One region of the Sphingomonas sp. NFX23 genome, then DNA from elsewhere that is predicted to be linked to it. Evidence: riboswitches for the same ligand, from Rfam matches in the RefSeq annotation. Region 1 holds a riboswitch; each other region holds the start of a gene.
What was found. A riboswitch is a leader RNA that binds a small molecule or an ion and turns the genes downstream of it on or off. The one in region 1 is predicted to bind cobalamin.

Region 2: it holds a riboswitch for cobalamin, as region 1 does, so the genes downstream of both, cobW (cobalamin biosynthesis protein CobW) here and J4O76_RS10370 (TonB-dependent receptor plug domain-containing protein) in region 1, are expected to answer to the same signal.
Region 3: it holds a riboswitch for cobalamin, as region 1 does, so the genes downstream of both, J4O76_RS11950 (DUF1636 domain-containing protein) here and J4O76_RS10370 (TonB-dependent receptor plug domain-containing protein) in region 1, are expected to answer to the same signal.

What each region holds. Positions count from the first base shown of each region.
Region 1 is NZ_JAGEKH010000003.1:598,820-603,638, forward strand. Features, by position in the region: gene J4O76_RS10360 (FecCD family ABC transporter permease) at 1-702, opposite strand, end outside; gene J4O76_RS10365 (ABC transporter substrate-binding protein) at 881-1,681, opposite strand; gene J4O76_RS10370 (TonB-dependent receptor plug domain-containing protein) at 1,678-3,576, opposite strand; cobalamin riboswitch at 3,694-3,909, opposite strand; gene J4O76_RS10375 (TonB-dependent receptor) at 4,325-4,819, opposite strand, start outside.
Region 2 is NZ_JAGEKH010000004.1:347,155-351,973, reverse strand. Features, by position in the region: gene J4O76_RS12560 (HoxN/HupN/NixA family nickel/cobalt transporter) at 1-431, shown strand, start outside; cobalamin riboswitch at 665-875, shown strand; gene cobW (cobalamin biosynthesis protein CobW) at 977-2,014, shown strand; gene cobN (cobaltochelatase subunit CobN) at 2,023-4,819, shown strand, end outside.
Region 3 is NZ_JAGEKH010000004.1:217,994-222,812, reverse strand. Features, by position in the region: gene J4O76_RS11970 (cobyric acid synthase) at 1-1,036, shown strand, start outside; gene cobS (adenosylcobinamide-GDP ribazoletransferase) at 1,016-1,747, opposite strand; gene J4O76_RS11960 (histidine phosphatase family protein) at 1,744-2,301, opposite strand; gene cobT (nicotinate-nucleotide--dimethylbenzimidazole phosphoribosyltransferase) at 2,313-3,326, opposite strand; gene J4O76_RS11950 (DUF1636 domain-containing protein) at 3,323-3,730, opposite strand; cobalamin riboswitch at 3,903-4,096, opposite strand; gene cobO (cob(I)yrinic acid a,c-diamide adenosyltransferase) at 4,288-4,819, opposite strand, start outside.

The DNA of each region.
Region 1 (4,819 bases):
AACTAGGCCGGTGCCCAGCACGACGAGCAACCGGACGCGACCCATCCGTATCCCGAGCGACCTTGCCGCCGCCTCGCCCAGTGCCAGCGCGTCGAGCGAGCGGCCTGTGAGCAACAGCAGCACCGCACCGACCACCATCGGCGGCAGCGCGAGCGTCACGTCGTCCCAGCCGCGATCAGTCAACGCGCCCATGATCCAGTCGATCACCTCGGCGACCGCATAGGGGTTCGGCGCGATCGAGATCAGGAACGCGGTCAGCGCGCCGGCAAGACTCGACAGCACCGTGCCCGCGAGGATGAAGGTGATCGCGCTCGGCGACCGCCATGTCAGCGCCGCGAGCAGCGCGACCGCACCGCCTGCGCCCAGCATCGCGGCGACGAAGATCGCGGGGCCGGAGCCGAGCCCGAACACGATTGCCGCGACCGCCGCCAGCGCCGCGACCGACGACACGCCGACGACTGCGGGGTCGGCGAGCGGGTTGCGGAGATAGCCTTGCAGCACCGCTCCCGACAGGCCGAGCGTGGCGCCGAGCGCAAGCCCCAGCACCGCGCGCGGCAGGCGGAGTTCGAGGATGATCCACCAGCGCGGGTCGCTCGAGAACCACGCGTCTAGCGGCACCCAGACCTTGCCGCAGCCGAGCGACAGGCTGAACAGGAGGACGACCAGGACGGCCAATACGGCAAGTTTCAGCGTGCGGGTCATCAGAGCGCCTCTTCGCCCGTACCGACCACCGCCACCACCCCGGCGAAGGCCGGGGCCCAATTGGGGGACAGTCGTGACAGCGCGCGGCAGGTCATTACTTCGGTCATCCCAATTGGGCCCCGGCCTCCGCCGGGGAGGAGCACGGGCGGTGAGCCGTTCGCGATTCTAAGCGCTCGCATCACAGCCCCGCCCGGATCGCGGCGAGGCGTTCGAGCGCAGGCGGGATGGTAGGCCCGCCGCAATTGATCAGGACGCGCGGGAAGACGGCTTGCGGCGTGTTCGGCAGCAGGCGGTGGCGCAGCGCGGTGCCGCGGCTTTCGCGTTCGGAAGCGATCACGACGGCGGGGGGCTGCGTCACGATCGTCTCGGCTGACAGCGTGCCGGTATGCGTCAAGCCGTAGCTCGCGGCGGCGTTTCGGAAGCCGACGCGCGTCATCATGTCGTTCAGCAACGTGCTCCCCCCCGTCGCGAGATCGCCGCTGATATAGAGCAACGCGCTCGGCGACCGTCCATCCTTGTGGCTCCAGCGGGCCACCGCGCGGTCGATCTCGGCATTGATCCGCGCGCCGCCCATCGGCGCTCCGGCAGCATCGGCGATCTGCGTGACCTGCGCCTGGCTCTCCGCGATCGAGTCGGGAATGCCGACGAGCAGCGTCTTCAGACCGGCCCGCGCGTACGCCGCCTGAGTCGCGGGCGGCGTGTAGGTGCTGGCGATGACGAGATCGGGGTGGAGCGCGATCACCTCCTCGGCGGTCCCCGCGATGCCGCGAAACCGGCGCGCGACGGCGAGCGGGATCGATGTCGCGGACGGATCTTGCGAATAGTGGCTGATCCCGGCGATCCGCGCGGGCGGCAGGATCCGGACCAGCACCGAATCCACGCACGGATTGGTCGAGACGATCCCCCCGCCACCGCCCGCTCCGGGGGATTGCGCGCAGCCCCCGAGCAGGAGCGCGAGGAGGATCGCCCCGCGCCTCACTTCAGCCGCAACCGTACGCCGCCATACGCCGCGCGACCGTAATTGCCGTAGCCCGCGACCGTCTCGTACCGCGAGTCGGTGAGGTTATCGACGCGGCCGTACAGTGCAATCTGGTCGGTGATCGGCATTTCCACGCGGACGCCCGCCAGCGCATAGCCGTCGAGTCGCACGGTGTTGGCGGCGTCGTCGAAGCTGTCGCCGACCATCGTCACGGTGCCGCCGACCGACAGCCCGAACGCGAACCGGTAATCGGCGTCGACGCTCGCGGTCTGCTTGGGACGGCGCGCGAGATCGTTGCCGAAATCGCTGCCGATCGAGCGGTTCTCGGTGTCGATATAGCTGTAGTTCGCGGTCAGCGTCAGCGCGTCGACCGGGCGCAGCGCCAAGGTGAACTCGACGCCGTCCGCCTCGGCGCGGGCGATATTGTCGTAGACGCCGAACGGGCGGTCGACGCAGATCGAACCGGCGGTCGTCTGCTCCGCCGGACTGCAGTCGCGGAAGTCGATCTGGTTGCGCGTACGCCGGTTGAAATAGGTCACCGCGACGCGCGCGCGGTTGTCGAGGAACGCCTGTTCGACACCGACGTCGAAGTTGCGCGCGGTCTCCGGATCGAGGCCGCGATTCCCGTAGTCGGAGAAGAGCTGGTACAAGGTCGGCGCCTTGAAGCCTTCGCCATAGCTCGCGCGGACGGTGGTTCCGGTCCGCAACGCCAGCGCGGCGTTCGCGCCGAACGTCGTGTGGCTGCCGAAATCGTCGTGGTCGTCGTTACGGACGCCGCCGGTGATCGTGAGGACGTCGAGCGGCTTGACGATCAGCTGGCCGTAGACGCTGGTGATGCCGGTATCCGCGAAGGTGAAGCCGTCGTTGAAGCGGCTGTTCTCGCGCTCGACGCCTGCGACGACGCGCACTTGGTCGAGGGGGCGGAAGTCGCCCTGATACTCGTAGCGTTCGCTGCGGCCGCGACCGATGAACGACGGATCGCTGCCGAAGCTCGGGTCGTAATTGTCGCGGTTGATGTCGGCGATCGTGAAGGCCACGCGGTTGTTGAACCGACCGTCGGCGAAGTTCGCATGTAGCCCCGCGTAACCATAGGCTTCGCGCGTCTTCGAATATTCGGCGGTGTCGACGAGCACGTAATCAGGGGCCGGGAAGCCGTCGATCGCGACGCGACTGTCGGCGAAATAGCCGCGCAGGTCGAGGCCGATGCCCGGCGCGAACTCGACGCCGACCCGCCCGGTTGCGCCATATTGGCGATAGCCGTCGCGCTCGGTGCCGCTGGCCGCCGACGAGATGCCGTCGGTGCGCAGATATCCGCCGGTCAGCGATCCGGACACCTGACCCGACTTGCCCGACACGCCCGCGCTCGCGAACACGCTGTCGGCATAGCCATATTCGGCGTTGGCGCGCGCCTGGACGCCTTCGGTCGGTGCGGCGGTGATGATGTTGACGACGCCGCCGATCGCCTGGCTGCCCCATGGCACCGAGTTAGGACCGCGCAATATTTCGATCCGCTCGACCGAACTCGACAGGAGGTTGCCGAAGTTGAAGCCGCCGCCGGTCGACGAGGGATCGTTGACGCGCACGCCGTCGATCACGACGAGCGTCTGATCCGCCTCGGCACCGCGGATGCGGACGCTGGTCAGCGCGCCGACCGTGCCGTTACGCGTGACGGTGACGCCAGGCGTGGTCGCGAGCAGGTCGGAGACGATGGTGGTCTGGCGGCGCTCGATCTCGGCGCGGTCGATCACGGTCACGGCCTGGCCGATCTCGCTCAGCGGTTGCGCAGCGCGGGTCGCGGTGACGACGATTTCGGGGGCGTCTGGGTTGGATATGGTCTGAGAATAGGCGGGCGATGCGATCGCCGCGGCACTCAGGAGAAGGAAGAATTTCGTCATTCGGCTGCGTCCTAACCAGAACCGCCAGCGACCATTCGCCGGGCGGCCAGACGTCTCTCGCTCGAGGAAACCCGGCTGGACCGGAGCACTCGTCCGCGCCGGACACCCGCCCGCGCAGTGGATCGACCGTGACAGGCAGGTCTCCTGGCTTCCGGGTCGCCGCGCCCACCCCACCTTCCCAGGCCGAGACCCAGTGGCATATCGGGGTGGCCGCTATCCGGTCACAGTTGCGGGTACAGCGCCGGTCTTGCGGATTTGGATCGTGACGACCCGGCCCGCGCACCGACTTCCCTTTTGATCCCGTTGCGGGGAACCCTTCACGTACGCGGCATTAGTCGTGCGCCAGGCACGGGTCAACGCGGGGCCTGCTGATCCTCCCCCGCCAGGGGGAGGTGGCTGGCGCTTGCCAGACGGAGGGGGCGGACACGGAAACGGGGGTGATCGCATGCCTCCCCCTCCGTCACCTTCGGTGCCACCTCCCCCTTGCGGGGGAGGATCGTAAGCTCCCTCACCGTCCACCGCACCACCCCGGCGGAGGCCGGGGCCCAGTTGGGGAATGTCACTAACTAAGCGCGGTCCGTCGTTACTGCGACCTTGCCAACTGGGCCCCGGCCTCCGCCGGGGTGGTGGCGTGTTAGTCGGGACGTCGCTTTCCCTCCGTTGTTCTCCCGCGAAGGCGGGAGTCCAGTCTGGGTCCCCGCCTTCGCGGGGAAACATGATGTCTTCGTTTTCCTTAGCAGAAAGAATATCACCGCCCGCCGTAGCGCAGCCCGACCCAGATCGTCCGCGGGGTGGCGCGCTCGACGATGTTCGCGCCGCTGACCCCTGCCTCGACCCGCTCGTTGAGGAAATTCTCGGCCCGAAACTCGGCAACCAGCGACCGCAGGATCGGCAACGCTGCATACGCATCGAGCGTCGTCGCAGCCCCAAGCACGCGCGTATTCTGGTCGTCGTCGAACTGCTGGCCGATATGCCGCACCGTCAGTGACAGCGTCGCCGCGTCGCGTCGCCAGTCGACCGTCCCAGAAACCTGGTCGCGAGGGGTCTGCGCCGGTCGCACGCCGTCCAGCGCAGCCGTGATCCCCGATCCCTCGACCTTTGAGTTCGTGTGCGACCACGACGCCTGAACACCAAACGGACCCGGCCGATACGCCGCATTCAACTCGAACCCATGCGCGCGGATCGCGTCGAGGTTCTGGCGAACGCGGTAGGTCGTCACCCCCGGCAACACCTGCGTCGGCGT
Region 2 (4,819 bases), on a different contig from region 1:
CGGCGACGGAGGTCGCGATCCTTGGCCTCTCAGCGAGCCAGGCCGCCGACGGTCTCTCGATCGGTGTCGTCCTAGTCCTCCCCGTGCTGTTCGCGACCGGCATGGCGCTGGTCGACACCGCGGACGGCGTCGTTATGCTTGGTGCCTATGAATGGGCGTTCGTGAAGCCGATCCGTAAGCTCTACTACAACATAACCATCACCTTGATCTCCGCGATCGTCGCGATCGCAATCGGCGGGATCGAGACGCTCGCGCTGCTCGGATCGAAGCTCGGCTTCACCGGCGGCATATGGGACGTTGCAACGGCACTCGGCGAGAACTTCAATGGCCTCGGCTTTGCGATCATCGGCCTGTTCGTGCTCTGCTGGGTGCTGAGCTTCGCAATCTACCGCTGGAAACGCTTCGACGAGATCGAAGTCGTGCACGGATAAGCTAGCTCCTCTGTTCCCCAAGCTCGACGCGCTCTCGATCCTCCCCCGCCAGGGGGAGGTGGCGCGAAGCGACGGAGGGGGAGGACGACGATCACGTTTGTTCCGTGTCCTCCCCCTCCGTCTGGCAAGTGCCAGCCACCTCCCCCTCGCGGGGGAGCATCGAAAACTACCGATATGCGAATTGGCAGTCCCGCCAAACTGCTCTAACCCACCCCCGAGGCTCGGTTTCACCGAACCTCACAGATCGCGCCGGTGCCCTTCGGGGCTTGAATGGGAATGCGGTGCGGGAGTTCCTCCCAATGCCGCGGCTGTCCCTGCAACTGTAAGCGGTGAGCGAGACGCACACGCCCTTCACGAGAAGGGCAGCCACTGGGGAAACCTGGGAAGGCGTACGTCGAGCCTCGACCCGCGAGCCAGGAGACCTGCCAGCGCATATGGTCGCTCTTGCTACGATCCAGGGGATGGTCGCGGCACGGTACTCCGTCTGAGCGACGAACGCGTGCGGCCCTATGGTCGTGCGTGCGTGTGCTCGCAGGAGAATACCAATGCCCGATCTTTCAAAGGTCCCCGTCACCATCGTCACCGGCTTTCTCGGAGCCGGCAAGACCACGCTCATCAGCCACCTGATCCGCAACGCGAACGGCCGCCGTCTCGCCGTCGTCGTCAACGAATTCGGCACGCTCGGTATCGACGGCGACATCCTCAAGGGCTGTGCGATCCCCGATTGCCCGGCGGAGAACGTGATCGAGCTGGCGAACGGCTGCATCTGCTGCACGGTGGCGGATGATTTCATCCCGACCGTGGAGGCGCTCCTCGCGCTCGACCCGCGCCCCGATCACATCCTGATCGAGACCTCCGGCCTCGCGCTGCCCAAGCCGCTGCTCAAGGCGTTCGACTGGCCAGCGATCCGCTCGCGCATCACCGTCGACGGCGTCATCGCGCTCGCCGATGCCGAAGCAGTCGCCGCCGGTCGCTTCGCGCCAGATGTCGCTGCGCTCGACGCCCAACGCGCCGCCGACCCCAGCGTCGATCACGAGACGCCCTTGTCTGAGGTATTCGAGGACCAGCTCGCCTGCGCCGATATCGTGCTGCTGACCAAGGTCGATCTCGCCGGCCCCAAAGGCGTCGCCAAGGCACGCGCGGTGATCGCCGCCGAATCCGCACGGCCGCTCCCGGTGATCGACCTGACCGACGGTATCATCGATCCGCGCGTGATCCTGGGCCTTAACGCCGCCGCCGAGGACGATATCGCCAGCCGCCCGTCGCATCACGACGGCGAGGACGATCACGAGCATGACGATTTCGACAGCGTCGTCGTCGAGCTTGGCGAGATCGCCGACCCCGCCGACCTGACCGCGAAGATCGAGGCGCTCGCCCGCAGCGCCGACATCCTCCGCGTAAAGGGGTACGCCGCCGTCACCGGCAAGCCGATGCGCCTGCTCGTCCAGGCGGTCGGCGCGCGCGTCCGTACGCAGTACGATCGCCCATGGCGCGCCGGCGAACCGCGCCGCACGCAATTGGTGGTCATCGCCGAGCACGACCGGATCGACGAGGCCCGCATCAAGGCCGCGCTGGACGGCTGAGGCGCACGATGCACGTCGTCTTCCGCGAGACCCACGGGCTGGAGGAAAGCGCGGTCCCGCAGGACCTCGCCCAATCCCCCGCGGACCTCGTCGTCCTGTCCTTCTCCGACGGTGACCTCGGCGCGTTCGCCGCGGGCTGGAAACGTGCGGATGCGGCCGGTAGCCGATTGCCCTCGCTACGCCTCGCGAACCTGACCGCGCTCCAGCACCCGCTCTCGGTCGACACCTACATCGAACAGACGTTGGCGGGCGCGAAGGGCATCCTGATCCGGCTGATCGGCGGGCGCTCCTACTGGAGTTACGGCCTGCAACAGGTCGAAAACCTCGCGCGCGAGAACGGCATCGCGCTAGCCGTCCTCGCCGCAGACGGCCGCATCGACACACGCCTCGACGCCGCATCGACGATCCCGCTCTCGACGCTCCGCCGCCTGGCCCATCTCTGCGACACCGGCGGCGCAGTCGCAGCGCAGGCTGCCTTAGCTCAGTTCGCGCTCGCATCAGGCTGCTACGCTGGCCCCGTCACCGGCGTCCGCGCGATCGCGGACGTTGGCGGCTGGCAACCGCACGACGGCGTTACCTGTCCGGCCGCGTTCGATTTGAACGCGACACGCCCCCGCATCCTGATCGTCTTCTACCGCTCGTACCTGACCGCCGCCGACCTTCACCCGATCGAAGCGCTTCACGCTGAGCTAACCGCGCGAGGGTTCGACGTCATCGGCCTCTTCGCACCCTCGCTGAAAGCTCCCGACGCAGCCGGCTGGCTGAGCCGCTGGGTCACGGCGCTCACGCCGGCGGCGATCGTCAACGCCACGGCCTTCTCCGCACGAGGCGCCACCGACGCCACGCCTCTCGACGGCGCGGACGTCCCAGTATTCCAGATCGCGCTAGCCACCTCCGACCGCGCCGCCTGGGCCGGCGCCACCCGAGGCCTGTCGCCCGCCGACCTGGCGATGCACGTCGTCCTCCCCGAGGTGGACGGCCGCCTCTTCGCCGGCGTCGCCAGCTTCAAGGAAGCCGCCGCGCGAGACGGCGACCTGGAATACACCCGCCGCGAACACCGCGCCGACCCAGCACGAATCGCCGCCATCGCCGCGCGCATCGAAGCGTGGACAAACCTCGCCAGCAAACCCGTCGCCGACCACCGCATCGCGATCATCCTCTCGACCTACCCCGGCAAGGCATACCAGATGGCGCACGCCGTCGGCCTCGACGCACTCGCCTCCACGCAAGCGATCCTCGAAGACCTCACCGAGGCCGGCTACGCGATCACGCCCGACGCAACTGATCTCGCTACCTCACGCATCCACTGGCCGCTCGCGCAGTACCGCAAAGCCCTCGCGCATCTCCCCGAAGCGCTCCGCGACGACCTCCATGAAACCTGGGGCGAACCCACCGAAGACTTCGCCTTCACAGCGATCGACCGGGGCGGGGCGCTCGTCGCCCTCCAACCCGAACGCGGCCGCACAGAGCAACGCGCGGAGGAATATCACGACCTCTCGCGCTGCCCCTGCCATGCCTATGTCGCCTTCTACCTCTGGCTTCACGCACGAGGCACCGATGCGCTGGTGCATGTCGGGGCGCATGGCACGCTCGAATGGCTCCCCGGCAAGTCGGTCGCGCTGTCCGACGCCTGCTGGCCCGAGGCGCTGACCGGTGCAATGCCCGTCATCTACCCGTTCATCGTCAACGATCCCGGCGAAGCGGCCCAAGCCAAGCGTCGCATTGGCGCGGTCACGCTCGGCCACGTCCCGCCGCCGCTCGAACGCACGCGCACCGGCGCCGGCCTTGGTCGCCTCGAAGCGCTGCTTGACGAATTCTCCAACGCCGACGGACTCGATCCAGCCCGCCGCGACCGCCTGCAACGGGACATCCGCGACGAAGCCACCGCCACCGGCCTCGCCGCGACGCTGGGCCTTGACGACGCACAGTCCCAAGCCGAAGCGATCACCCGCATCGACACGTTCGTCTGCGACGTGAAGGAAAGCCAATTTGGCGACGGCCTCCACATCTACGGCCGCGGCGAGCAAGGCGATGCCGAACGCGCCGGTCTCCTGTCGGCGCTCCATGGCAAGCGCGTCGCGTCCGGCCCGTCCGGCTCGCCGTGGCGAGGCCGCGCCGACGTCCTCCCGACCGGCCGCAACCTCTACACGACCGACCCGCGCGCGGTCCCGTCTCGCGCTGCCCATACCCAAGGCGTGAAGCTCGCCGACGAACTCGTCCGACGCCATTTGCAGGACCACGGCGACTACCCGCGCAACCTCGTCGTCGACCTCTGGGCCTCGGCGACGATGCGCACCGCGGGCGAGGAGTTCGCGATGGCACTCCACCTGCTCGGCGCGGAACCGGTATGGGACATGCAATCCGACCGCGTGACGGGCGTCGAGATCCTCCCGCTCGCCAACTTCGACCGGCCCCGCATCGACGTCACCCTGCGCGTATCCGGCCTGTTCCGCGACGCCTTCCCGACGCTCTGCACGATGTTCGGCCAGACGGTTCGAGCCTTAGGCGCACGCGACGAACCGGCCGATTGGAACCCGTTCGTCGGCAAGCCAGTCACCGCGCGCGTCTACGGCCCCGAACCCGGCCGCTACGGCCTGAGCATGGGCGATGCCGCCGAGACCTACACGCCGGAAGCGCGCCTGACCGCCGGCCAAGCGTGGCTCTCCGCCTCCAGCCACGCGCTCGACGCCGATGTGGAAGGGGGCCAGGACACGTTCGACCCCGCCGGCATCCGCGACCGCGTCGCCGCCGCCGACGCCTTCGTCCACGTCCAGGACCTCCCCGAAACCGACCTTCTCCTCGCCG
Region 3 (4,819 bases), on a different contig from region 1:
CCTGCGCGTAAGCGACATCGCCAACATGGGCTTCGCCCGCGCCGCCAACGTCCCCGTGATCCTGGTCGGCGATATCGATCGCGGCGGGGTGATTGCCTCGATCGTCGGCACGCGCGCGGTGATCGACCCTGCCGACGCGGCGATGATCCACGGCTTCCTCGTCAACAAGTTCCGCGGCGACCCCGCACTGTTCGACGACGGCTATCGGGCGATCGAGGCACGCAGCGGATGGCGCGGCTACGGCGTGGTACCCTGGCTAACTGACGCCGCGCGCCTGCCCAGTGAAGACGCCGTGATCCTCGAACGCCGCTCCGCGTCGGTCGACCGTCGCGTAACGATCGCCTGCCCGATCACGCCGCGGATCGCCAATTTCGACGACCTCGATCCGCTGCGCCTAGAACCCGGCGTCGCGCTCGTGATGGTCCCACCAGGCACGCCGATCCCTGCGGCGGACATGATCGTCCTTGCCGGATCGAAGGCGACGATCCCCGACCTCGCCTTCCTTCGTGCACAAGGCTGGGACATCGATATCCTCGCGCATCACCGACGGGGCAGGCCGGTACTCGGGCTGTGCGGGGGGTACCAGATGCTCGGTCGGAGCATCGCCGATCCGCACGGTATCGAAGGCGCGGCAACCTCGATAGCCGGGCTCGGGTTGCTCGATATCGACACCATCCTGACGCCGACCAAAACGCTCGAGCGGATCGAAGGGACCGCAAACGGTGCACGGTTCGAAGGCTATGAGATGCACATGGGCGTGACGACTGGCACCGATCTGTGCCGTCCCGTCGGCCACCGCATCGACGGCAGCGCGGAGGGTGCGACGAGCGCGGACGGGTTGGTCCACGGCAGCTACGTCCACGGCCTGTTCGGGCTTGCCGAGCAACGCGCGGCGTGGCTGGCGCGGCTCGGCGTCGACGCGGTCGGACCGGACCATGCTGCCTCGATCGATGCGGCGCTCGACGCGATCGCCGCGACGCTCGAACGTCACCTCGATCTCGATGCGATGCTCGCCCTAGCCCAGCGCGCCGGCTGACGCACCGACGATGGCGAAAGCGAGCAGGACGCCCGTCTCGACAAGCTCGATCCCCGCCCCGTGCGCGTCTCCGGTCACGCCCCCTAATGTACGCCGCAACCACGCAGCGACGGCCAGTATCAGGAGCGGAACCGCCAACAGCGCGGGAACCGCGACGGCAGCCAGCGCCAGCAGGAGCCCCCAGCCGACAAGGTCGCGCGATCGGACTGCGCCGGCGACCGCAGCGCCCAATCCGCCTACCCGCATCGGCGGCAACAGCACTGCCCAGGCCAGCGGCCCCATCCTCGACGCAAACGGCACCAAGATGATGAGCCACCACGCCGTCAGCCCGACCGCGTGCAGCAGCACGAGCTTGGCGGTCATCTGAGCGACGATCGCGACGACGCCGAAGCTGCCGATATGCGGATCGGCCATCACCGCGAGCAACCGCGTCCGATCGCCATGCGCCGCGCCCAGCCCGTCGGCGAGATCGGCCAGCCCGTCGAGGTGCAATGCGCCCGTGACGGCGATCCACGTCAGCAACGCGGCGCACGCCCCGGTCCAGGGGTCGATCGATGCACCTGCCCGTCCCGCCGAGGCGACGAGCACGCCGATCGCCAGTCCGACGAGCGGATAGTATCGGATCGCCGCGGCAAAGTCGGGAGCCCCGGCCTCGACGCGCGGCATCGGCAGGCGCGTCAGGAAACCGAACGCGACGACCAGCCGCTTCACGTCGCCAGCCCGACGATCTGCACCGTCCGATCCGGCTCCGGCCAGATCCGCAACGACACAAGCGCGGCATAAGGCAGGTCGAACGCCCATGTCCGGCGACGATCGAACCCACACAGGTCCGCGAGCGCCGCCCGGATAGCGCCACCGTGCGTGACGACCAACGTCGGCACCGACGGAAGTACCGCCAAGGCATTGCCGACCCGGTCCAGCAACGACGACCATCGCTCACCGTCCGGCGGCGGAGCAGCGTCCGGATCGTCGTGGAACCGAGCGAAGGCCGCCGGATCGATATCGGCTGGACGCATTCCGTCCCACGCTCCGAAGTCGAGTTCGCGCCACCGTCGATCGACCTCGCCGACGATGCCCCGCACGCTGCCGATCGCCGTCGCGCAATCGCGAGTACGCTTCAGGTCTGACGACACGATCGCGGCAACCTTCAGCCCTGCGGCTCGCCGGACGCACGCCGCAACGCCGGCCTCCGTCACCGGATCGTCCGTTCGCCCCAGCAACAGGCCTTTGCGGACGGGCGCGCCATGCCGCATCAGGTACAGCATGTGCGAACCGGTCACGCGACGGAGACCCCTGCCTCGGCAAACGTCGCCATCTCGTCATGCGTCGCCAGCGCCGCGCGGACGAGCAACGTCGCCACCGCCGCGCCGCTCCCCTCGCCTAACCGCATGCCCAGCGACAACAGGGGATCGAGGTCCAATGCCCGCAACAATCGCGCATGACCCGGCTCGGCCGACACGTGGCCGGCAAGACAATGCGCGAGAATATCCGGGCACGCAGCGGCGATCGGCGAGACCGCGGCACAGCATATGAAGCCATCGAGCATGACGGGTACGCCTGCGAGACGCGCAGCTATGACCGCGCCTGCGATCGCCGCAAGTTCACGACCGCCAAGCCGGCGTAGCGTCTCGAACGGCGTGCTCAGTGCGTCCCGGTGCAGCGCCAGCCCGGCCTCCACGGTCGCGATCTTGCGGGCCATGCCGTCGTCGTCGACTCCGGTACCGGGCCCGACCCAGTCGCGTGCCGATCCATCGAAGCTGGCGAGGCACAGCGCGGCGGCGGAGGTCGAGTTGCCGATCCCCATCTCGCCGAGCACGATCAGATCGGGTGCGTCCGCAACGACGGCGGCGCCCGCGTTGATCGCCGCGAGGCATTCCTCCTCCGACATCGACGGGGCGACGGTGAAATCGATGGTCGGCCGGTCGAGATCGAGCGGGACGACTCTGAGATCGAGCCCCGCCGCGCGCGACAGCGCGTTGATTGCCGCGCCGCCATGTTCGAAATTGGCCACCATCTGCGCCGTGACGGAGGCCGGAAACGCACTGACGCCGCGATCGACGATGCCGTGATTACCCGCGAAGATCACCACCCGGCCGCGATCGAGCCGCGGGCGTTCATGGCCCTGCCAACCGGCCATGAAGACGGCAATCTCTTCCAACCGCCCGAGCGAGCCCGGCGGCTTGGTCAGTTGCCCCTGCCGCGCCACTGCCGCCGATCGAGCGGCTTCGTCCGGCTGCGGCAACGCGCTCAAGGATGATAGAAATGCCCCGGCTGTCGGAAAAAAAGTCATTCCACGACGAACCCGGCAGGCGGCGTGCGGGTGATGAAATGGCCCTTCACGCCCTGCGGCCATTGTTTGAACGGCACCTGTCCGAACGCACTCTCGCCGTAGAGCCGTGCGTAATCCAGGATCGCACGGGCAGCGTCTTCGGTCGGCTCGAAACGGCCTAGCACATAGCCGACCTTGGCGGGTGCGCGCAGATGGATGGTGCAGAAATCCTGGCACGCGAACAGGCACGGCATTTCCTGCACGGCTACGTCGGCATAGGCGGGATCGCTCGCCTGCACTGCCTTCAGCGCACTGACCAGCCGCGCGCCGCCACGCTGGCCCTGCTCGTCGTCGCGCGCGTCGGCGGAATGGCGGCACGTGTTGCACGCGACCACCGCGACGCCGTCCTCGACCGGCTTCAGCATGTCCGTTCCCGGACGATCTTGGAATGATGTGTACTTGGCATAGGAACCCCTTCGGACAGTCGGTCCCGCACCGCGCAAAGGGCGAGAAGCGGACGCCTCCTGCCTTCGCGCGACGCGAAGCGATGTCGTCGCTCGGGGTGTTACCCGTCCGTTCGGCGCACCCTGGCCGGACGAAAGACGACCGCGACGGGCAGGTCTCCTGGCTCGCGGGTCAACGCCGTCCGCGCCGCCTTCTCGGGAACATCCCAATGGCATGAGGCACAATGGCTCGCCGCGTACAGTTGCAGGGGCAGCCGGGTGTTTCCCGTTCCCATTTTCATCCCCCTCGGCGTGAGCATCGGGGGAACCTGTCGCGGGCGAAGCGATAGGCGGGAGGAAGACCCGGCGCAAGACACGGCTACGTCGGTCAGAAGTCCGCCAGCCGTCCCCACGCCCTCCCGTCATCCTGACGAAAGTCAGGATCCAGGGTAACGGGCGGCAGCCTTCGTGGCTCTGGGGCCTGACTTTCGTCAGGATGACGGACGGTCCTCGTAACGGACCGTAGAGTAGGAAGCCGCCTAGAACTCCACGCCCGCCTGCGCCTTCACGCCCGACCGAAACGGATGCTTCACCTGCGTCATCTCGGTCACGAGGTCCGCCACCTCGATCAACGCATCAGGCGCGTTCCGCCCGGTCACCACGACATGCGTCATCTCCGGCTTCGCCGCCAGCACCGCCAGCACCTCGTCGACCGGCAGATACTCGTAGCGCAACACGATGTTCAGTTCGTCCGCCACCACCATTGCATAGGACGGATCGGCGATCATCCGCTTCACCTCGTCCCACGCCTCACGCGCCACCGCGATGTCGCGGGCGCGGTCCTGCGTGTCCCAAGTGAAGCCCTCCCCCATCGGCTTGAACTCGCACAGCGCGGGGAACGCATCGAAGATCGTCTTCTCGCCGGTCGCCATCGCGCCCTTGACGAACTGCACCATGCCGACCTTCCGCCCATGCCCGATCATCCGCACCGCCATGCCGAACGCGGCGGTCGACTTGCCCTTGCCCTTGCCGGTGTGGACGATGATCAGCCCCTTCTCGATCGTCTTGCTC